Regions from separate parts of the Streptomyces sp. NPDC028711 genome, predicted to be linked through region 3. Evidence: riboswitches for the same ligand, from Rfam matches in the RefSeq annotation. Region 3 holds a riboswitch; each other region holds the start of a gene.

Region 1 (6,937 bases), on a different contig from region 3:
AGGACGGGCGGATCGCGCACGCGGAGCTGTCGTACGGGAACGGCATGGTGATGCTGGGCAGCAAGGGCACCGGCAGCGAGTTCGACAAGCTGATGGCCGGAGCCGGCCCGGCGGGCGTCTTCGTCCACGTGGACGACGTGGACGAGCACCACGCGCGCGCGGTCGCCCACGGCGTCGAGATCGTGATGCCGCCCAAGGACCAGGAGTACGGCTCCCGGGACTACATGGCCCGGGACGCCGAGGGCAACATCTGGAGCTTCGGGACGTACACCCCCGGCGCCGCGGAGTAGCCGGGCGCCGGGCGTGACCCCTCGGCTCAGGCGCCGCCCGTGTGCACCTGGAAGGCGGCCCTGCGGACCGCCTTGGCCAGGGCCGGGTCCGGATGGGCGGCGGCGAGGGCGACGAGGACCTGGACGGTACGGGGATGCCCGACGGCCCTGATCTCGTCGAGCAGCGCCGGGACGGTGCCCTGCACGGCCGAGTCGAGGTGCCGGACGAGCAGCGCGCTCTCGCCGTGGTCGGCGACGGCGGCTGCCGTGTCCACCCAGAGCCAGGTCGCCTCCTCGCGGGTGAGCACCTCCTGGGCGTCGTCGGGGTCGGCGCCGTCGTACTCCGCGAGCCAGAGCAGCGCGTACGGGCGCAGCGAGGGCTCGGCGACGGTGGCGCGCACCTCGGCCTCGGCGGGGGCGCCGACGACCCGGAGCGCCTCGAAGGCGAGGCCGCGCAGCAGGGCGTCCTCGCCACGGGCGACGGCGAGGAGTTCGGCCACCGCGCTGGAGAGGGTGCGGGCCGCGAGCCAGGCGCGGTACTCGGCGCGGGCCGGGCCGGGGGTGAGCCGGGCGCAGCCGCGGAGCATGTCCTCCGCGGACTGCTCGATGTTCCCCGCGGGGCTCTGCGCGGCGACGCAGATCTGCTCCAGCTTGACCCAGACCGCCCAGTTGCCGAGCGGGGTGAGGGTGGCGTGCCGCCCCTCCGCGCCGGGGCCCAGGGTGAGCGCGCCGACGGCCGCGAGGCCTTCGAGCGCCCAGTCGAGGAGGGCGGGGAGCCCGTCGGTGCCGCTGGTCACGGCGGGGGCCGCCTCGGGGGCCCCTTCGGCCGGCGGGACCTCGCAGCGCTCCTCGCGCAGCTCCTCGACGCGCTGGCCGAGCAGGTCGAGGAGGGCGGGCACGAGGACCGGGCCCTGCGAGAGCTGAAGCAGCGAGAGGACCTGCGGGACGGCCTCGACGACCTCGGCGACGGCGCTCGGTTCGACCCCCTCGGGGGCCGGGTGGACCAGCGACCAGGCGTCGAAGAGGGCGACCCAGCCGCGGAGCACGGCGGAGTCGTCGCGGTCCCAGGCGTGCAGCCGCCAGCCGGGGCGGGCGGTGTCGCCGTGGAGCTCGACGAGTCCGGCGAGCCGGGCGCGGTCCCAGCCGGCCCGGACCTGGCCGGGCGTCAGGTCCAGTGCGGCCGCGGCCCGTTCCTGGGCGGTGACGGCCCCGGCGCCGGTGCGGGGTGCCGCTTCGGCGCCGCGCTCGACGGCGGCCCAGCGGGCGATCCGTACGGCGTCGGCGAGGACGTGCCGGGCCTGGCGGGCGAGTTCCGCGCGGGGCGGAGTGCCCTCGGGCGGCCGCGGCGCCGGCCGGGTGCGCCGGGTCGTCACGGCCCGTCGGGCGGTGGCGAGGGACCGCGGGCGGACGAGTCGGAGTCTGGAGTTGCGCGCCAATGGTTCATCGGGCTTTCGAGACGTCACGGGGGCAGTCTTCCCGCTGACGGCCCGAAAGCCCAATCGGAATCGGACACCCCGTCGGCCCGGGCCCGGTGACGGGCCCGGGAGGGGCGTACCGGAGGCACCGTGCCTGTCCGGAAAGCGGCGGCGTCCGCCCGGGGGGGGCGGCTCTCCGGGCAGGTGTCAGAGCAGCGGGGTGAGGAAGCGGCGCAGGGACTCCTCGTAGCGGACGGGGTCGGCGTTCCACATGGCCGCGTGCGGGGCCTGGCGCACGGTCTGGAGGGTGACCAGGTCGGGGCGGCGGGCGGCGAGTTCGACGGACGGTTCCCAGGGGGCGAGGGTGTCGTCGGGGCCGTGCAGGAGGAGGACCGGAACGCGCAGGGCGTCCGGGGCGGAGGCGGCCCTGAGGAGGTCGCCGTGCGGTCCCGTCCTGCCCTGCGCGGCGCGGACGGCGAGCGGGAGCAGCGGGGCGGGGACGTGCCGGGCGGCCGCGAGGTTGCGGAGGGTGGCCTCCCAGTCCAGGACCGGGGAGTCGAGGACGAGGCCGCTGATCCTGTCGCGCACTCCCGACTCGGCGGCGGCGCGCAGGGCCATCGACGCCCCGGTCCCCCAGCCGTGCAGGACGACCGTGGCCGCGCCCCTGCGGACCGCGTAGCGGATGGCGGCGTCGACGTCGCGCCACTCGGAGTCGCCGAGGCGGGCCAGACCGTCGGCCGCGGCGGGCGCCCCCTCGTCGCCCCGGTAGGCGGGGACGAGGACGGGGACCTGGCGGCGGTTGTAGAAGGGGACGACGTTCAGCGGGTGCTCGCGGGTGGTGCCGAGGCCGTGGAGAGCGATCACCCAGGTGGGGCGGGGGCCGGGCACCAGCCAGGCGGGCAGCGGGCCGAGCTCCCCGGGGATCTCGACGTCGTCGTGGGAGAGCCCGAGGGCGCCGAGCGGTGTGCCGCGGTGGAGCTGGGGGGTGAACCGGACGCGGACGCCGGGGCCGAGCGCCCCGAGCTCGACGCGTTCCAGGCGGCGGACGACGGTGTCGGCGGTGTGCGGGACCCGGTCGAGGACGGGGCCGACGACGGCGTGCAGGTCGGGGCCTTCGAGGCCGTACGTGCCGGGGCGCAGCGAGGCGAGGCTGCGGGTGAGGGTGATCCGCTCGGGGCCCGTGGCGTGCACGGTCAGCCGTGGATCTCCGGGCAGGGGACGTCCGGACGGCGCCTTGAGGGCGACGTCGCTGGCGTACCGGCCGGCCGCGACCGCGACCGCGCCGAGACCGAGCAGGGTGGTGACGGCCGCTGCCGTCGCTGTAGCCGGGCGCACGCTCCCAGTCTCGGCAGGGCGGGGAGGACCTGCCACCGGACGGACCCGGCCGGGGCGGGGCGGGGGCCTCGGGCCCGGAGGGTGTGGGGCCTCCCTGGGTCACCCCGGGGAGTGACATGGGTCTCCCCGGCGGGGTCGCCCGGTCGGATGATTCCGTCCGGGGAGCGGAACCGGGTGGCGGGGGAGGAACCGGGGCAGGTCGTATGTGCCCCGTGAAGGCCGGGATTACCCGGGGTCGGGGGTGACCGCATGGTGGACAGTTCCTCCGCCGGGGGCCGTAAACGGAATCTCTTGACACCGGATCGGGACACCACACCGCCCGGCTCAGTTCACCTTCCGTTCACTCAGGTTGCTTACGTTCGACGAGCCACTGACGTCAAACGATTGCCTGGGTAAATGGAACACATCACGCTGCTGCTCGCCATTGTGGTCGTGACAGCTCTCGTGTTCGATTTCACGAACGGTTTCCACGACACCGCCAACGCGATGGCAACGACCATCTCGACCGGTGCGCTCAAACCGAAGACGGCGGTGGCCATGTCCGCCGTGCTCAACCTCGTCGGCGCTTTCCTGTCCGTGGAGGTCGCCAAGACGATCTCCGGCGGGATCATCAACGAAGAGGGCATCCGCACAGAGGTGATCTTCGCCGCGTTGGTCGGCGCCATCCTGTGGAATCTGCTGACCTGGCTCGTCGGCCTGCCGTCCAGCTCCTCCCACGCCCTCTTCGGCGGCCTCATCGGCGCCGCGGTCATGTCGGCCGGCTGGTCGGCCGTGAACGGCTCCACCATCGTCACCAAGGTCCTGATCCCGGCCGTCGCCGCGCCGCTCGTCGCCGGCCTCGCCGCGATGCTGGCCACCAGGCTGACGTACAAGATCAAGACCAACCCCGAGGCGAAGACCACGGCCAAGGGCTACCGGGCCGGCCAGATCGCCTCCGCCGGTCTCGTCTCCCTCGCGCACGGCACCAACGACGCCCAGAAGACGATGGGCATCATCACCCTGGCCCTGGTCACCGGCGGCGTCCTCGTCCCCGGCTCCAACCCGCCGATGTGGGTCATCGTCTCCGCCGGCGTCGCGATCGCCCTCGGCACCTACCTCGGCGGCTGGCGCATCATCCGCACCATGGGCAAGGGCCTCACCGACCTCCAGCCGCAGCAGGGCTTCGCCGCCCAGACCAGCGCCGCCACGGTCATCCTGGCCTCCTCGAACCTCGGCTTCTCCCTCTCCACCACCCAGTCCTGCTCGGGTGCCGTGATGGGCGCCGGCCTCGGCCGCAAGGGCGGCGTCGTCCGCTGGTCGACCGCCACCCGGATGTTCGTCGCCTGGGGTCTGACCCTGCCCGCCGCGGGCCTGGTCGCCGCCGCCGCCGAGTTCCTCACCCAGCAGGGCCCCTGGGGCATCGCCGCCGTCGCGGTCCTCCTGGTCGGCGGCTCGGGCGTCATCTGGTCGCTGTCCCGCCGCAAGCCGGTCGACCACACCAACGTCACCGACGACGACCTGGACGAGCAGCCCGCGGGTGTCGTGACCACCGCGATCGCGGCCGTCACCCCGCCGCCGGCCGCCGGTTCCGTCGCCGCCGTCGCGGACGAGGACCTCAAGACCACCATCCCCGCGCCGGTTCCCACCGACCCGGCCGCGCCCCCCGCCCCCGCCGCAGCGGTGTAAGGAACGAACGACATGAAGATCGACTGGGCAGCTCTCGGCTCCGTCTTCGGGGTCAGCCTCGTGGCGACCGTCGCCCTCGTGGGCCTCTTCACCCTCGGGATCGTCGGCCTCGGCAAGCAGGAGCAGGCCGCCGCCCAGGGCGGCTCCGCCACCCTGGCCCGTACCGGCGCCTACGCCTGCTTCGCCCTGTGCCTCGCGGCCGTGGCGTACGGCATCTACCTGATCGTCGTCTGACGCGACGAGCAGGACCGGCGGGGCGGTCCGCACCTTCGGGTGCGGGCCGCCCCGCCGTCGTGTCTGTGGTGCTTCGCACAGTGACACGGCGCAGGTCAAGCGCGGGTTGACGGGTGTTCTCGGGGCGTGGTGGACTGCCGAGGCCATTTACGGCGGCAGTAGAGGAAGTCCGGTGCGAATCCGGCGCGGTCCCGCCACTGTGACCGGATCCGAAGGGTCCGGGAGTCAGGAACTCACGCCGCCGGTCACGTCGATCCAGGGCGCGGACCCTGAGTGAGGACATGCGCCCATGCCCGGCCGCAACCACAGCCTTCCGAGAGCCGGCCGCCTCTCCCCGCACGGATTCGCGTTCGGCGCGGCGGCGGGTCTCGCCCTCGACCTGCTCGTCGGGGACCCCCGCCGCGGACACCCCGTCGCCGCGTTCGGCCGGGCGGCCGCCGCGGTCGAACAGCGCCTCCACCACGACCACCGCGGCTGGGGCGCCCTGCACACCGCCGTCTGCGCCGGCTCCACGATCGCCTTGGGCGCGCTCGCCGCACGGGCCGTACGGAACCGTCCGGCCGCGGCCGCGGCCCTGACCGCCGCCTCCGTCTGGGCCGTCGTCGGCGGTACGACCCTGGGCCGGGAGGCCCGCGCGATCGGCGGGGCGCTCGCCGCGGGCGACCTGGACGTGGCCCGGGAGCGGCTGCCGCACCTGTGCGGCCGCGACCCGCAGTCCCTCGACGGACCGGCGATGGCCCGCGCGGTCGTCGAATCGGTCGCCGAGAACACCTCCGACGCCGTGGTCGGCGCCCTCTTCTGGGGCGCGGTCGCGGGCGTGCCGGGCCTCGTCGGCTTCCGGGCCGTCAACACCCTGGACGCGATGGTCGGCCACAAGTCCCCCCGCCACCGCCGCTTCGGCTGGGCCTCGGCCCGGCTCGACGACGTGGCCGGCTGGCCCGGGGCGCGGCTGACGGCCGTCCTCGCGACCGTCGCGGGCGGGAACCCGCGCGGGGCCGTCCGGGCCTGGCGCGCGGACGCGGCCAAGCACCCCAGCCCCAACGCGGGACCGGTCGAGGCCTCCTTCGCGGGCGCCCTCGGCGTACGGCTCGGCGGGACACTCTCGTACGGCGGACGCGTCGAGCACCGGCCGGTGCTCAACGGGGAGGGGCGGCCCGTCGAGGTCGCCGACATCGACCGGGCGGTCCGGTTGTCCCGCCGGGTCACCGGACTGACCCTGGCCGTCTGCGTGGGCGGCCGGCTGCTCGGATACGCGCTGAAGCGGAGGAACGCATGAGGGGTGGGGGGCTGCTCGTCGCCGGGACCACGTCCGACGCCGGCAAGAGCGTCGTGACGGCCGGCATCTGCCGCTGGCTGGTCCGCAAGGGCCTGAAGGTGGCGCCGTTCAAGGGACAGAACATGTCCCTCAACTCCTTCGTCACCCGCGAGGGCGCCGAGATCGGGCGGGCCCAGGCCATGCAGGCCCAGGCCGCCCGGGTGGAGCCGACCGCGCTGATGAACCCGGTGCTGCTCAAGCCGGGCAGCGACCGCTCCAGCCAGGTCGTCCTGATGGGGAAGCCGGTCGGTGAGCTGAGCGCCCGCGGCTACCACGGAGGCCGTCAGAAGGAGCTCTTCGAGCCGGTCCTCGCGTGCCTGGAGGAGCTGCGGAGCACGTACGACGCGGTGATCTGCGAGGGCGCGGGCAGCCCGGCCGAGATCAACCTGCGGCGCACCGACATCGTCAACATGGGGATCGCCCGGGCCGCGAAGCTGCCCGTCGTCGTGGTCGGGGACATCGACCGGGGCGGGGTCTTCGCCCAGTTCTTCGGTACGACGGCGCTGCTGAGCCCCGAGGACCAGGCGCTCGTCGCCGGATACCTCGTGAACAAGTTCCGCGGCGACGTGACCCTGCTCGAACCGGGGCTCGACATGCTGCACGGCCTCACCGGCCGCCGGACCTTCGGCGTCCTGCCGTACGCCCATGGGCTCGGCATCGACGAGGAGGACGGGCTCCGGGTCTCGCTGCGCGGGACCGTCCGG
Region 2 (6,937 bases), on a different contig from region 3:
TCGTCATCGCGGTGGCGATCATCTACATCCCGATCAAGCTGGGCGGCTTCGACGAGATCTTCGCCAAGGCGGGCGAGGCGTACGCGCAGACCAACCCGGCCACCGACAAGCCGCGCGGCTCGCTCGTCCCCGGCGAGGCCGGCCAGTGGACGTACGCGACCCTCGCCCTCGGCTCGGCGCTCGCGCTCTTCATGTACCCGCACTCCATCACGGCGACCCTGTCGTCCCGGAGCCGCGAGGTCATCCGCCGCAACACCACGATCCTGCCGCTGTACTCCCTGATGCTGGGCCTGCTCGCGCTGCTCGGCTTCATGGCGATCGCCGCCGGCATCCAGGTGAAGAACGGCCAGCTCGCCATCCCGCAGCTCTTCGAGACGATGTTCCCCGACTGGTTCGCGGGCGTCGCGTTCGCCGCGATCGGCATCGGCGCGCTCGTCCCGGCCGCGATCATGTCGATCGCCGCGGCCAACCTCTTCACCCGCAACATCTACAAGGACTTCATCAAGAAGGACGCGACCCCGGCGCAGGAGACCAAGGTCTCCAAGATCGTCTCGCTCCTGGTGAAGGTGGGCGCGCTCGCCTTCGTCCTCACCATGGACAAGACCGTCGCGATCAACTTCCAGCTGCTCGGCGGCATCTGGATCCTGCAGACCTTCCCGGCCCTCGTCGGCGGTCTCTTCACCCGCTGGTTCCACCGCTGGGCGCTGCTCGCCGGCTGGGCCGTCGGCATGGTCTACGGCACGGTCGCCGCGTACGGCGTCGCCAGCCCGACCCAGAAGCACTTCGGCGGCTCCTCCGCCGAGATCCCGGGCATCGGCGAGATCGGCTACATCGGCCTCACCGCCTTCGTCCTGAACCTCGTCGTCACGGTCGTCCTCACCTTCGTCCTCAAGGCCGTCAAGGCTCCCGAGGGCATCGACGAGACCTCCCCGTCCGACTACACGGCGGACGCCGGTGACGCCGGCGTGCGGACCGAGCTCCCGAAGGTCGGCGCCGAGACGCACTGACCCTCCCGTACGGCCGCGCGCGGCGGGCCCGGGATCTCCACCAGGAGACCCCGGGCTCTTCGCGTCCCCGGCGAGGCACACTTTCCTCATGGACTTCACGATCAGGGCGGTACGGCCCGAGGAGTACGAGACCCTCGGCGAACTCACCGCGGGCACCTATCTGAACGACGGACTGCTGAAGTACGGGGCGCAGGACTTCTACCTGGAGGTGCTCCGGGACACCGCACGGCGGGCCCGCGAGAGCGAGGTGCTCGTCGCCGAGGACGCCGAGGGACGCCTTCTCGGCGGGGTGACCTTCGCCACCGGCAACACCCCCTGGGCGGACATCGCGGTCGACGGCGAGGCCGAGTTCCGGATGCTCGCCGTCACCCGGGAGGCCCGCGGCCGGGGCGTCGGAGAGGCCCTCGTACAGGCCTGCGTCGACCGCGCGCGGGCCCTCCCGGGGTGCCGGCGGCTCGTGCTCTCCACGGACGCCACGATGGTCGCCGCGCACCGGATCTACGACCGCCTCGGCTTCGTCCGCACCCCCCACCGGGACTGGGAACCGATCCCCGACCACTCGCTGCGCACCTACGCCTTGGAGTTCTGAGCCGAGGGCGACACACAACATGTGGGGGGTGCCGCGAGCGGCGCCCCCCACATGTATGCTCATGCTCGCTGTCGACGCAGGGGAATCCGGCGCGAATCCGGAACTGTCCCGCAACGGTGTGCTTCCTACGGATACGACCCGTCCGTACGAGGTGAGTCCGAGCACCTGCCGCAGCGCACCCGGTCCGACCGTTCCGGGTGCCACTGACGTCCGGGCCTCGCGGAGTGGGCCGGTGGAAGCGTCGCGTCCGGCGTTACGGACGCCCGCGTGCCCGCCTTCCCCCGCCGCGGCCCCGAGCCGAGCGAGGGAGAGCCCCCACGTGACCATCGCGCCCGCCGATCCGGCTTCCGCCGAGGTTTCCGCGGTCGAGAGCGACGGACCCGGGACCGTACTGCTGCGGACCCTGACCGACCTCACCGCCGATCTCCCCGACACCGACCCCGGCAAGGTCGCCGCCGCCGCACTCCGCGGCCGCAGCGCCGCGTCGGACGAGGCGGAGCTGCGCGAGCTGGCCACCGAGGCGGCCGCGGGCCTGATCGCGGAGGACCCGGCGTACTCCCGGCTCGCCGCCCGGCTCCTGACGGTCACCATCGCCGACGAGGCGGCCGGCCAGGGCGCGGTCTCCTTCTCCGCCTCCGTCGCCACCGGGCACCGCGAGGGCCTGATCGCCGACCGCACCGCCGCGTTCGTCGCCCTGCACGCGGCCCGGCTCGACGCGACCGTGGACACGGCCGCCGACGACCGCTTCGGCTACTTCGGCCTGCGCACCCTCTACTCCCGCTACCTGCTGCGCCACCCGATCACCCGCAAGGTCATCGAGAGCCCGCAGCACTTCATGCTGCGCGTCGCCTGCGGTCTCGCCGAGGACGAATCGGTCCGCGCGCTCGACGAAGTGACCGCGCTGTACGGCCTGATGAGCCGCCTGGACTACCTCCCGTCCTCCCCCACGCTCTTCAACTCCGGCACCCGCCACCCGCAGATGTCCTCCTGCTACCTCCTGGACTCCCCGCAGGACGAGCTGGACTCCATCTACGACCGCTACCACCAGGTGGCGCGCCTCTCCAAGCACGCGGGCGGCATCGGCCTCTCGTACTCCCGCATCAGGGCCCGCGGTTCGCTGATCCGCGGCACCAACGGGCACTCCAACGGCATCGTGCCGTTCCTGAAGACCCTCGACGCCTCCGTCGCCGCCGTGAACCAGGGCGGCCGCCGCAAGGGCGCCGCCGCCGTCTACCTGGAGACGTGGCACGCGGACATCGAGGAGTTCCTGGAGCTCCGCGACAACACCGGCGAGGACCAGCGCCGTACGCACAACCTGAACCTGGCGCACTGGATCCCGGACGAGTTCATGCGCCGGGTCAACGCCGACGCCGACTGGTCGTTGTTCTCCCCGGCGGACGTGCCCGAGCTTGTCGACCTGTGGGGCGAGGAGTTCGACGCCGCCTACCACAAGGCCGAGGCCGCGGGCCTGGCCCGCAAGACGATGCCGGCCCGCGACCTGTACGGCCGCATGATGCGGACCCTGGCCCAGACCGGCAACGGCTGGATGACGTTCAAGGACGCCTCCAACCGGACGGCCAACCAGACCGCCGAACCCGGCACCGTCGTCCACTCCTCGAACCTCTGCACCGAGATCATCGAGGTCACGAACGACGGCGAGACGGCGGTCTGCAACCTCGGCTCGGTCAACCTGGGCGCGTTCGTCGTGGGCTCGGACATCGACTGGGAGCGCCTCGACGCGACCGTCCGCACGGCCGTCACCTTCCTCGACCGGGTCGTCGACATCAACTTCTACCCGACCGAGCAGGCGGGCCGCTCCAACGCCCGCTGGCGGCCGGTGGGCCTGGGCGCGATGGGCCTCCAGGACGTCTTCTTCCAGCTGAAGCTGCCGTTCGACTCGGCGGAGGCCCGCGCCCTGTCGACGCGGATCGCCGAGCGCATCATGCTGGCGGCCTACGAGGCGTCGGCCGACCTCGCCGAGCGCAACGGCCCGCTGCCGGCCTGGGACAAGACCCGCACGGCCCGCGGCGTCCTGCACCCCGACCACTACGACGTCGAGCTGAACTGGCCGGAGCGGTGGGCGGCACTGCGCGCCCGCATCGCGTCGACCGGCATGCGCAACAGCCTCCTCCTCGCCATCGCCCCGACCGCGACGATCGCCTCGATCGCCGGTGTGTACGAGTGCATCGAGCCGCAGGTCTCCAACCTGTTCAAGCGCGAGACGCTGTCGGGCGAGTTCCTCCAGGTCAACTCGTACCTGGTGGACGAGCTGAAGAGGCTCGGCGTGTGGGACGCCCAGACCCGCGAGGCGCTGCGCGACGCCAACGGCTCGGTGGCCGGCTTCACCTGGGTCCCCGCCGAGGTGCGCGAGCTGTACCGGACGGCGTGGGAGATCCCGCAGCGCGGCCTGATCGACATGGCCGCCGCCCGTACGCCGTTCCTCGACCAGAGCCAGTCCCTGAACCTGTTCCTCGAGACGCCGACGATCGGCAAGCTGTCGTCGATGTACGCGTACGCCTGGAAACAGGGCCTGAAGACGACGTACTACCTGCGCTCCCGCCCGGCGACCCGGATCGCCCGCGCGGCCCAGGCGTCGGCCGTGGCCGCGCCGATCCCCGTACAGCAGGCGACCCCCGACGCGGACGCCCTCGCCTGCTCCCTCGAAAACCCCGAGTCCTGCGAGGCCTGCCAGTAATGAGCACCAGTGAGAACAAGAACCTCCTCGACCCGGGCTTCGAGCTGACCCTCCGTCCGATGCGCTACCCGGACTTCTACGAGCGCTACCGGGACGCCATCAAGAACACCTGGACCGTGGAGGAGGTCGACCTCCACTCGGACGTCGCCGACCTCGCCAAGCTCACCCCCGGTGAGCAGCACATGATCGGCCGCCTTGTCGCGTTCTTCGCGACGGGCGACTCGATCGTGTCGAACAACCTGGTCCTGACGCTCTACAAGCACATCAACTCCCCGGAGGCGCGCCTGTACCTGTCGCGCCAGCTGTTCGAGGAGGCCGTGCACGTCCAGTTCTATCTGACGCTGCTCGACACGTACCTGCCCGACCCGGACGACCGCGCGGCGGCGTTCGACGCGGTCGAGGAGATCCCCTCGATCCGCGAGAAGGCGCAGTTCTGCTTCAAGTGGATCAACGAGGTCGAGAAGCTGGACCGCCTGGAGACCCAGGCCGACCGCCGCCGCTTCCTCCTGAACCTGATCTGCTTCGCCGCGTGCATCGAGGGCCTGTTCTTCTACGGCGCCTTCGCCTACGTCTACTGGTTCCGCTCCCGCGGCCTGCTGCACGGTCTCGCGACCGGCACCAACTGGGTCTTCCGGGACGAGACGATGCACATGAACTTCGCCTTCGAGGTCGTGGACACCGTCCGCAAGGAGGAGCCGGAGCTCTTCGACGACGCGCTTCAGGAGCAGGTCACCGACATGCTGAGGGAGGCCGTCGAGGCGGAGCTGCAGTTCGGCCGTGACCTGTGCGGCGACGGCCTGCCGGGCATGAACACCGAGTCGATGCGCGAGTACCTCCAGTGCGTCGCCGACCAGCGCCTCCAGCGCCTCGGCTTCGCCCCGGTGTACGGCTCGGCGAACCCGTTCGCGTTCATGGAGCTCCAGGGCGTCCAGGAGCTCACCAACTTCTTCGAGCGCCGCCCGTCCGCCTACCAGGTGGCGGTCGAGGGCTCGGTGGACCTGGACGAGGACTTCTAGTCCGTACGGCGAAGGGCCCCGCACTCCTCGGAGTGCGGGGCCCTTCGGCATGCGTACCGGAGATCAGGCGTTCGGCACCGTCTCGTAGCGGGGGGTGCCCTCTTCCATCTGGCGGAGGGCGTCCTTGCGGTCGCGCTTGGAGAGGCGGTCGATGTACAGGTAGCCGTACAGGTGGTCCGTCTCGTGCTGGAGGCAGCGGGCGAAGTAGCCGGTGCCGCGCACCTTGATCGGGTTGCCCTGGGCGTCCTGGCCGTGGACCTCCGCGTAGTCGGGGCGGGCCAGCTCGGCGTAGGCGGTCGGCACCGAGAGGCAGCCCTCGTTGGACTCGTCCAGGACGCGGAGCTCCGCCGGGAGCTCCTGGAGGACCGGGTTGACGACGACGCCGGTGTGCCGGACGCCCTCGTCGTCGGGGCAGTCGTAGACGAAGACCTTGAGGTCCACGCCGATCTGGTTGGCGGCCAGGCCCACGCCCTCGGCGGCCTTCTGGCTGGCGAACATGTCGTCGATCAGGGACGCGAGCTCGTCGTCGAACTCGGTGACGTCCTTGCACTCCTTGTGGAGCACCGGGTTGCCGACGACGGTGATGGGGCGCGCCGTGCCACGCTCGCGGTACGCGAGCTCACGCGCCTCGCAGTCCTCCGTGTCCACGACGAAGCCGTCGTTGATCTGCGTCTGCTCGTCCGTCTCCTGCTGCGCCATGTCCGGCCGCGCCCTTCTGAAAACCCGATTCCGTCGGAGGACAGCCTACGGGCCCGTGACAGGAGCCTCAGCAGACCTCTTCGAGATCCCTCCACTCGCGGCTGTCGGGGCTGTCCGCCACCCAGCCGTCGAGGAGGCCGCGCACCAGGCCCGCCGGGGCGGCGAGGCCGCACTCGCGCTCGGGCACCCACAGCTCGCCCGGCGAGCGGTGGCCGAGCGGCCCGGGGTGTCCCGGTTCGCTGTGGTCGTGGGGGTCGGAGTGCTCGCCCTCGCCCTCGGCGCTGGGCATGGTCGACTCGGAGCAGGCGCGGCAGAGCAGCCGCACGGAGGACGACCAGTCCTCGGCGGCGAAGCCCGCCTCCGCGGCGAGCTGCTCCAGGGCGTCCCGGTCGGCCTCGGTGGCCGCTTCCAGGAGGACCACCCAGGTGGGGACGGGTGAGGGCGCCCAGAGCTCGATCTCGTCGAAAACCGGGTAGGAGGGGCCCGCGGCGGTGGTCCGCTCGCCGTTCGGCACGCCGTCGTGGAGGACGACCTCGCCCCAGCGGCGTCCGGAGGACGGCAGCGGGATGGAGAGGACCTCGATGCGGGCGGGGTCGAGCCTGCGGCCCCACACGACCTCGGCCTCGCCCTCGGGCGAGAGCCGGACGGCGGCGCTGCCCAGCTCCATCCCGGCGGGCTCGCCGGTGCCCGAGGCGGCGCCGGGCACCTTGAGGCCGTAGGCCTGCCAGGCGCGGCGGGCCAGCGGCCAGTCCTGGAGCGCGGTGGCGGCGATCCCGACGTTCCACCAGTCGGGGGCGCCGGTCTCCTTGTCGAGCAGCGCGACCGCGCGGAGCCCGGCGGCCCGCGCCTGCTCCCAGTCGTGCCGGAACTTGTGCAGCAGCGCCAGGTTGAACCAGGACTCCGAGAGCCAGGGCTCCAGATCCGCCGCGCG
Region 3 (6,937 bases):
GGGGCCCTTTCCGGACCTGTGGGGAACAGCGGGGAACAGTCGACGCGTGGGGGAAGGGGCGGTGCGGGTGGGGCCGGTGTTCCGCCGGAGGCGCACTTTACCGACTGGTTCCTTCCGTGCGACAGAGGATTCCACCCGGCGTTCAATGGAGGTATGGATACCGTCCGATGGCTGGTCGCAGCGGGGCTCGTGTCCGTACTGGGCATGGCCCCGGGCACAGGCCCCACTCCCACCCCCGAGCCGCCCCCCGCGCAGCCACCGCCCGTGCTCGACCGGGCCGACGTGGACCGGGCCGTCGGCCGGCTCGACGCCGACGTCGCGGCGATGATGAAGCGCACCGGGCTTCCCGGGGTGTCCGTCGCCGTCGTGTACGAGGACAGGGTCGTCCACCTCAAGGGGTACGGCGTGCGCGAGGTCGGCAAGGCCGGCACGGTCGACGCCGACACCGTCTTCCAGCTGGCCTCCGTGTCGAAGCCGATCGCCTCGACCGTCGTCGCCGGGGCCGTCGGCGTCGAGGGCTGGCAGCGGCCCGTCGCCCCCGAACTGCCCGAGTTCCGGCTGAAGGACCCGTGGGTGAGCTCCCATGTGACGGTCGCCGACCTGTTCTCGCACCGCAGTGGTCTGCCGGACCACGCGGGCGACCTCCTGGAGGACCTCGGTTACGACCAGGAGTACATCCTGTCCCACCTGCGGTACGAGCCCCTCGCACCGTTCCGCGCGAGCTACGCGTACACCAACTTCGGTCTGACGGCGGCCGCCGAGGCCGTCGCCGCGGAGAAGGGCGTGCCGTGGGAGAAGCTCGCCGAGGACACGCTCTACAAGCCCGCCGGAATGAACGACACCAGCTCCCGCTTCCAGGACTTCGCCTCGAACGCCGACCGGGCCGTCGGCCATGTGAAGGAGGCCGACGGGACCTGGAAGGCGTCCGTACGGGACCCGGACGCCCAGTCCCCGGCGGGCGGTGTCAGTTCCTCGGCCCGCGACATGGCGACCTGGCTGCGGCTCCAGCTGGCGAACGGCACCCTCGACGGGCGGCGGATCGTCGACGCCGACGCCCTCGACCTCACCCACCACCCCGAGAGCGTCGCCTCCCCGGCGCACGCTCCGGCGGGCCGGACCGGCTTCTACGGCCTCGGCTGGAACGTGTCGTACGACGACGAGGGCCGGCTGCGCCTCTCGCACACCGGAGCGTTCGCGCTCGGCGCGCACACCAACGTCACGATGCTGCCGGGCGAGCGGCTCGGGATCGTCGTCCTCACCAACGGGGCGCCGGTCGGCGTCGCGGACGCCGTCGCCCTCGACTTCTTCGACACCGCGCAGGACGGCAGGCCGAGCCGCGACTGGGTGCCGCTCGTCGACGCCATCTACCAGCAGCAGGCGGACGCCGACCGTTCCCCGACGGACTACGCGAAGAGGCCCGCCGACGCCGCCCCCGCGAAGGCCGCGAGCGCCTACGCCGGCACGTACACCAGCGACTACTACGGCAGGCTCACGGTGGCCGAGGAGGGCGGCGGTCTGGTCCTGCGACTGGGGCCGGAGCCCCAGTCGTACCGGCTCACGCACTACGACGGCGACACGTTCGGCTTCCCGACGCGCGGCGAGAACGCCGTCGGCCTCACCGGCGTCACGTTCTCCCCTGACGGGAAGTCCGTCCGGGTCGAGTACCTGGACCAGGAGGGACTCGGCACCTTCACCCGTACCGGCGCGGCGTCCAGGTGATCGTGCGGCCGTCGGCGCGTTCGACCGCGCGGGTCTGCGACGAGCCGATGAGGAGCAGGGTCCGCATGTCGACCTCCGACGGGTCCAGGGTCTTCAGCGTCAGGACCCGGACCGACTGCTCGGGGCCGCCCACGTCACGGGCGACGACCACCGGGGTGTCGGGGGAGCGGAGGGTGAGGAGGAGGTCGCGGGCCGCGGCCACCTGGTGCGTACGGGACTTCGAGCCGGGGTTGTAGAGCGCGAGGACCAGGTCGGCCGAGGCGGCGGCGCGCAGCCGGGCCTCGATGACGTCCCAGGGCTTGAGCCGGTCGGAGAGCGAGATCGTCGCGTAGTCGTGGCCGAGGGGGGCGCCCGCGGCGGCGGCGGCCGCGTTGGCGGCGGTCACCCCGGGGAGGACCCGTACGGGGACGTCCGCGTACTCCGGTTCGCAGGCGACCTCCAGGACGGCCGTCGCCATGGCGAAGACGCCCGGGTCGCCGCCGGAGACGACCGCCACCCGGTGGCCGCGCCGGGCCAGGTCGAGGGCGAACTCGGCGCGTTCCGACTCGACCTTGTTGTCGGAGCCGTGCCGGATCTGCCCGGGGCGCAGGACCGGGACCCGGTCGAGGTAGGTGGTGTAGCCGACGAGGACGTCGGCGTTGACGAGCGCGCCGCGCGACTCGGGGGTCAGCCAGGGTGCCCCGGCGGGACCGGTGCCGACGACGACGACCTCGCCCCTGTCCCGTACGGGTGTCTCCCGGTCGATACGGGAGGGGAGCACGGCCACCGAGAAGTACGGGACCGACGACGGGTCGACCTCCGTCAGCCTCTCCGTCCGCTCGCCCGCCATGAACGCCCGCTCCACGTACCGGGCGTCGTCGAGCCGGCCGGCCCGCTCCAGGGCCCGCTTCACGGTGGGGAACGTGCGGCCGAGCTTCATCACGACCGCCGAGTCGGTGCCCGCGAGCCTGGCCGTCAGCTCGTCCTCCGGCAGGGTGCCGGGGATGATCGTGAGGACCTCCTCCGCCTCGCACAGCGGCTCGCCGAGCCGGGCGGCGGCGGCGCTGACCGAGGTGACACCGGGGATGACGGTGGTGTCGTAGCGGTGCGCGAGCCGCTTGTGCATGTGCTGGTACGAGCCGTAGAACAGCGGGTCGCCCTCGGCGAGGACGGCGACCGTGCGGCCCGCGTCGAGGTGGGCGGCGAGGCGGGCCGAGGCCTCCTCGTAGAAGTCGTCGAGGGCGCCCCGGTAGCCGCCGGGGTGGTCCGTGGTCTCCACCGTGAGCGGGTACATCAGCCGCTCCTCGATGTGGTCCTCGCGGAGGTGCTCGGCGGCGATCGAGCGGGCGATGGAGCGGCCGTGGCGGGCCGAGTGGTACGCGATCACGTCGGCGGCGGCGATGGCCCTCACGGCCGCCAGCGTCATCAGCTCGGGGTCGCCGGGGCCGAGGCCGACCCCGTACAGCCTGCCCTTCACGGTGTTCGTGCCGCTCATGCCTGGATCTCCGCTTCGTGAGCGATCGCGTTGATCGCGGCGGCCGTCATCGCGCTGCCGCCGCGACGGCCCCGTACGACGAGGTATTCGAGGCCGAGGTCCTGGGCGGCGAGGGCGTCCTTGGACTCGGCGGCGCCGATGAAGCCGACCGGTATGCCGAGGACGGCGGCGGGCTTCCCGGCGCCCTTCGCGACCATCTCCAGGAGGTGGAAGAGGGCGGTGGGCGCGTTGCCGATGGCGACGACGGAGCCTTCGAGGCGGTCCCGCCACAGTTCGAGGGCGGCGGCGGAGCGGGTCGTGCCGAGTTCGGCGGCGAGACCGGGCACGGACGGGTCGGAGAGCCCGCAGAGCACCTCGTTGTCGGCGGGCAGCCGCTTGCGGGTCACGCCGCTGGCGACCATCTGCGCGTCGCAGAGGACCGGCGCACCGGCGCGCAGGGCGGCGCGGGCGCTCGCGACGACCCCGGGGGAGTACGCGAGGTCCCGCACGAGGTCGGTCATGCCGCAGGCGTGGATCATCCGGACCGCCACCTGGGCGACGTCGGCGGGCAGGCCCGCGAGATCCGCCTCGGCGCGGATCGTGGCAAAGGACTGACGGTAGATCTCCGTCCCGTCCTTCTCGTAGTCGAACATGGTGTCGCTCTCGCTCATCTCGTATGGGGCGTGGGAATCGACGGGGCGCGGGCCGCCGCGACGGCTTCGGACAGGGAGGTACGGGGGGTGGGGACGCCGTCCACCAGATAGGTGTCGTCGCCGGTGGCGGTGGCGGTGGCGAGGACGTCGACCCAGGCGCCGTACGGGTGACCGCAGCGCCGCTCGCACCCGGAGAGGTGCACGGGCAGCGGCCCGGCGGGCACGGTGAGCGCGTCCGCCCGGACGTCGGCGAGGGACTTGGCGCAGCCGGGCCGTCCGGTGCAGGCGGAGACCCCGGCCAGGGGGGCGTCGGGGCGGGTGATCAGGCCGTGCGCCGCCAGGTCGCCGAGCCGGCCGGCCGAGGCTCCCACGACGACCGCTCCCCGCCACGGCGTGAGCCGGACCTCGTCGGCGGGCAGCAGGGCCCGCAGCTGAGCCGCGGTCAGCCGGCCGAGGGGCGCGAGGACGTGCAGGGCGCCGCCGGGCAGGACCCCGGGCGCGGGCGGCGTGGACGCGGGCGGCGGCGGTACGGGTACGGGCTCGGCCGCGATCCCCGCACGCGCCAGGGCCCCGGCCCAGTCCGGCACATGGGCGGCGGGCAGTTCCCGGGGCCGCCAGGCCCCGCTCCCTGCCGCGTCGGCGGCGTCGAGGAACGCGAGGGCGGCGACGAGGGCGGCCCGTACGGCGTCGGCCGCGGCGAGCCGGAAGACCTGCCGGTCACCGGGCCACAGCACGGCGGTCCCGTCCGCCCCTGCGATCAACTTCACATCCCCGCCGAGCGTGGCCACGTCCCCGCGCCCGTCGTCGAGGACGAAGAGGAAACGGCCGGAAAGCGCGGCCGCCCGGGGCTCGGCGCAGAGGGCGGAGTCAAGGTCGCGCGCCCACAACTGCACGTCCGCGCATCCGAGTCCGTCGAGGCCCGCGGTGGGCGAGGCGACGATGTTGCGGACGCGTTCATGGGTGGCGGAGGGCAGCAGGCCCGCCTCCGCGAGGAGCGCCGCGAGCTCCGCGCCGCAGCCGTCCGCGAGGCCCCGCAGCTCCGCGTTTCCGCGCGAGGTGATGCTGATCCGCCCGTCGCCGAGGGTCTCCGCCGCGACCGCGAGCGCCTCGACCTGAGGAGGCGTCAGACGGCCTGCGGGCAGGCGGAGTCGGGCGAGACGGCCGTCCTCCGCGGGGTGCAGACGCAGCGCCCCGGGGCAGGCGTCGCCTCGGTCCCGTATGCGGGCTTCGCCCGGTTCGGGCGTCGTGGACGGGGTGGGCGGCATGGCGGCGAGCATACCCACGGGCCACCGGCCGCCCACCGGGTGTGATCAGGCCGACTCGACGGCCCGCCCCGCCCCTGGGCGCCACGATCTAGGATGCAGATCGGCATGGGGTCCCAGGACCCCGGGGAGGAAGCCCGGTGAGAATCCGGCGCGGTCCCGCCACTGTGAACCCGTTCTGGAAACGGAACGAGTGAGTCAGGAACTCCTGCCGTCCATACGACCACCCGGGGCGCGGACAACCCCGAGGAAGGCCTGCGCTCGCCATGCTTCTGCTGCTGTCGCACTCCGACACCGACCTGCTCAGCGCCCGCGCGGCCGGCGGCCCGGTGGAGTACCGCTTCGCCAACCCCGCCCGACTCCCCCTCGCCGAGCTCCCCGGCCTCCTGGACGGCGCCGACCTCGTCGTCGTACGGCTCCTCGGCGGCCTCCGCTCCTGGGAGGACGGCTTGGACGCGGTCCGCGCGGCCGGAAAGCCGGTCGTCGTCCTCAGCGGCGAACAGGCACCCGACGCCCAGCTGATGGAGACGTCCACCGTGCCCATCGGCGTCGCCACCGAGGCGCACGCCTACCTCGCGCACGGCGGCCCCGCGAACCTGGAGCAGCTGGCCCGCTTCCTCTCCGACACCGTCCTGCTCACCGGCCACGGCTTCGAGGCCCCGGCCGCCGCCCCCACCTGGGGGCCCCTGGACCGGACCGTGAAGAACGACAGCGGCCCGACCGTCGCCGTGCTCTACTACCGCGCCCACCACATGAGCGGGAACACCGCCTTCGTCGGCACGCTCTGCGACGCGATCGAGGACGCCGGCGCGCGGGCGCTCCCGCTGTACGTGGCATCCCTGCGCGCCCCCGAGCCGGAGCTGCTCGACACCCTTCGTGGCGCGGACGCGATCATCACCACCGTCCTCGCCGCCGGCGGCACCAAGCCCGCCGAGGCGCAGGCCGGCGGCGACGAGGAGGCCTGGGACGCGGGGGCGCTCGCCGCGCTCGACGTGCCGATCCTGCAGGCCCTGTGCCTGACCGGCTCGCGGTCCGCCTGGGAGGAGAACGACGAGGGCCTCTCCCCGCTGGACGCCGCGAGCCAGGTCGCCGTCCCCGAGTTCGACGGCCGGCTCATCACCGTCCCGTTCTCCTTCAAGGAGATCGACGAGGACGGCCTGCCCGCGTACGTGGCCGATGCCGAGCGTGCCGCCCGCGTCGCCGGGATCGCCGTACGGCACGCCCGGCTCCGCCACATCCCGAACGCCGAGAAGAAGCTGGCGCTCGTCCTCTCCGCGTACCCGACGAAGCACTCCCGCATCGGCAACGCCGTCGGCCTCGACACCCCCGCCTCCGCCGTCTCCCTGCTCCGCCGTCTGATCGCCGAGGGGTACGACTTCGGGCCGGTCGAGGAGCTTCCCGGCCTGGTCTCCGGCGACGGCGACGAGCTGATCTACGCCCTCATCGAGGCCGGTGGCCACGACCAGGACTGGCTGACGGAGGAGCAGCTCGCCCGCAACCCGGTCCGCATCCCGGCCGCCGACTACAAGCGCTGGTACGCGACGCTCCCCGAGGAGCTGCGCGGCCACGTCGAGGAGCACTGGGGCCCGCCGCCCGGCGAGATGTTCCTGGACCGCTCCCGCAACCCCGAGGGCGACATCGTCCTCGCCGCGCTCCGGCGCGGGAACCTGCTGATCCTCATCCAGCCGCCGCGCGGCTTCGGCGAGAACCCGATCGCGATCTACCACGACCCCGATCTCCCGCCGTCCCACCACTATCTGGCCGCCTACCGCTGGATCGCCGCCCGCGCCGAGGACGGCGGTTTCGGCGCCGACGCCATGGTCCACCTGGGCAAGCACGGCAACCTGGAG

What was found. A riboswitch is a leader RNA that binds a small molecule or an ion and turns the genes downstream of it on or off. The one in region 3 is predicted to bind cobalamin.
Region 1: it holds a riboswitch for cobalamin, as region 3 does, so the genes downstream of both, ACZ4VK_RS00315 (cobalamin biosynthesis protein) here and cobN (cobaltochelatase subunit CobN) in region 3, are expected to answer to the same signal.
Region 2: it holds a riboswitch for cobalamin, as region 3 does, so the genes downstream of both, ACZ4VK_RS31675 (ribonucleoside-diphosphate reductase subunit alpha) here and cobN (cobaltochelatase subunit CobN) in region 3, are expected to answer to the same signal.

What each region holds. Positions count from the first base shown of each region.
Region 1 is NZ_JBVHUJ010000001.1:56,417-63,353, forward strand. Features, by position in the region: gene ACZ4VK_RS00290 (VOC family protein) at 1-290, shown strand, start outside; gene ACZ4VK_RS00295 (hypothetical protein) at 317-1,732, opposite strand; gene ACZ4VK_RS00300 (alpha/beta hydrolase) at 1,892-3,019, opposite strand; gene ACZ4VK_RS00305 (inorganic phosphate transporter) at 3,416-4,684, shown strand; gene ACZ4VK_RS00310 (hypothetical protein) at 4,697-4,918, shown strand; cobalamin riboswitch at 5,031-5,173, shown strand; gene ACZ4VK_RS00315 (cobalamin biosynthesis protein) at 5,208-6,194, shown strand; gene ACZ4VK_RS00320 (cobyric acid synthase) at 6,191-6,937, shown strand, end outside.
Region 2 is NZ_JBVHUJ010000013.1:62,123-69,059, reverse strand. Features, by position in the region: gene mctP (monocarboxylate uptake permease MctP) at 1-1,007, shown strand, start outside; gene ACZ4VK_RS31680 (GNAT family N-acetyltransferase) at 1,096-1,596, shown strand; cobalamin riboswitch at 1,609-1,783, shown strand; gene ACZ4VK_RS31675 (ribonucleoside-diphosphate reductase subunit alpha) at 1,916-4,291, shown strand; gene ACZ4VK_RS31670 (ribonucleotide-diphosphate reductase subunit beta) at 4,291-5,307, shown strand; gene def (peptide deformylase) at 5,371-6,006, opposite strand; gene ACZ4VK_RS31660 (tetratricopeptide repeat protein) at 6,074-6,937, opposite strand, start outside.
Region 3 is NZ_JBVHUJ010000007.1:2,125-9,061, reverse strand. Features, by position in the region: gene ACZ4VK_RS21920 (serine hydrolase) at 154-1,719, shown strand; gene ACZ4VK_RS21915 (precorrin-2 C(20)-methyltransferase) at 1,691-3,193, opposite strand; gene ACZ4VK_RS21910 (precorrin-8X methylmutase) at 3,190-3,843, opposite strand; gene ACZ4VK_RS21905 (cobalamin biosynthesis protein CobG) at 3,840-5,102, opposite strand; cobalamin riboswitch at 5,178-5,314, shown strand; gene cobN (cobaltochelatase subunit CobN) at 5,354-6,937, shown strand, end outside.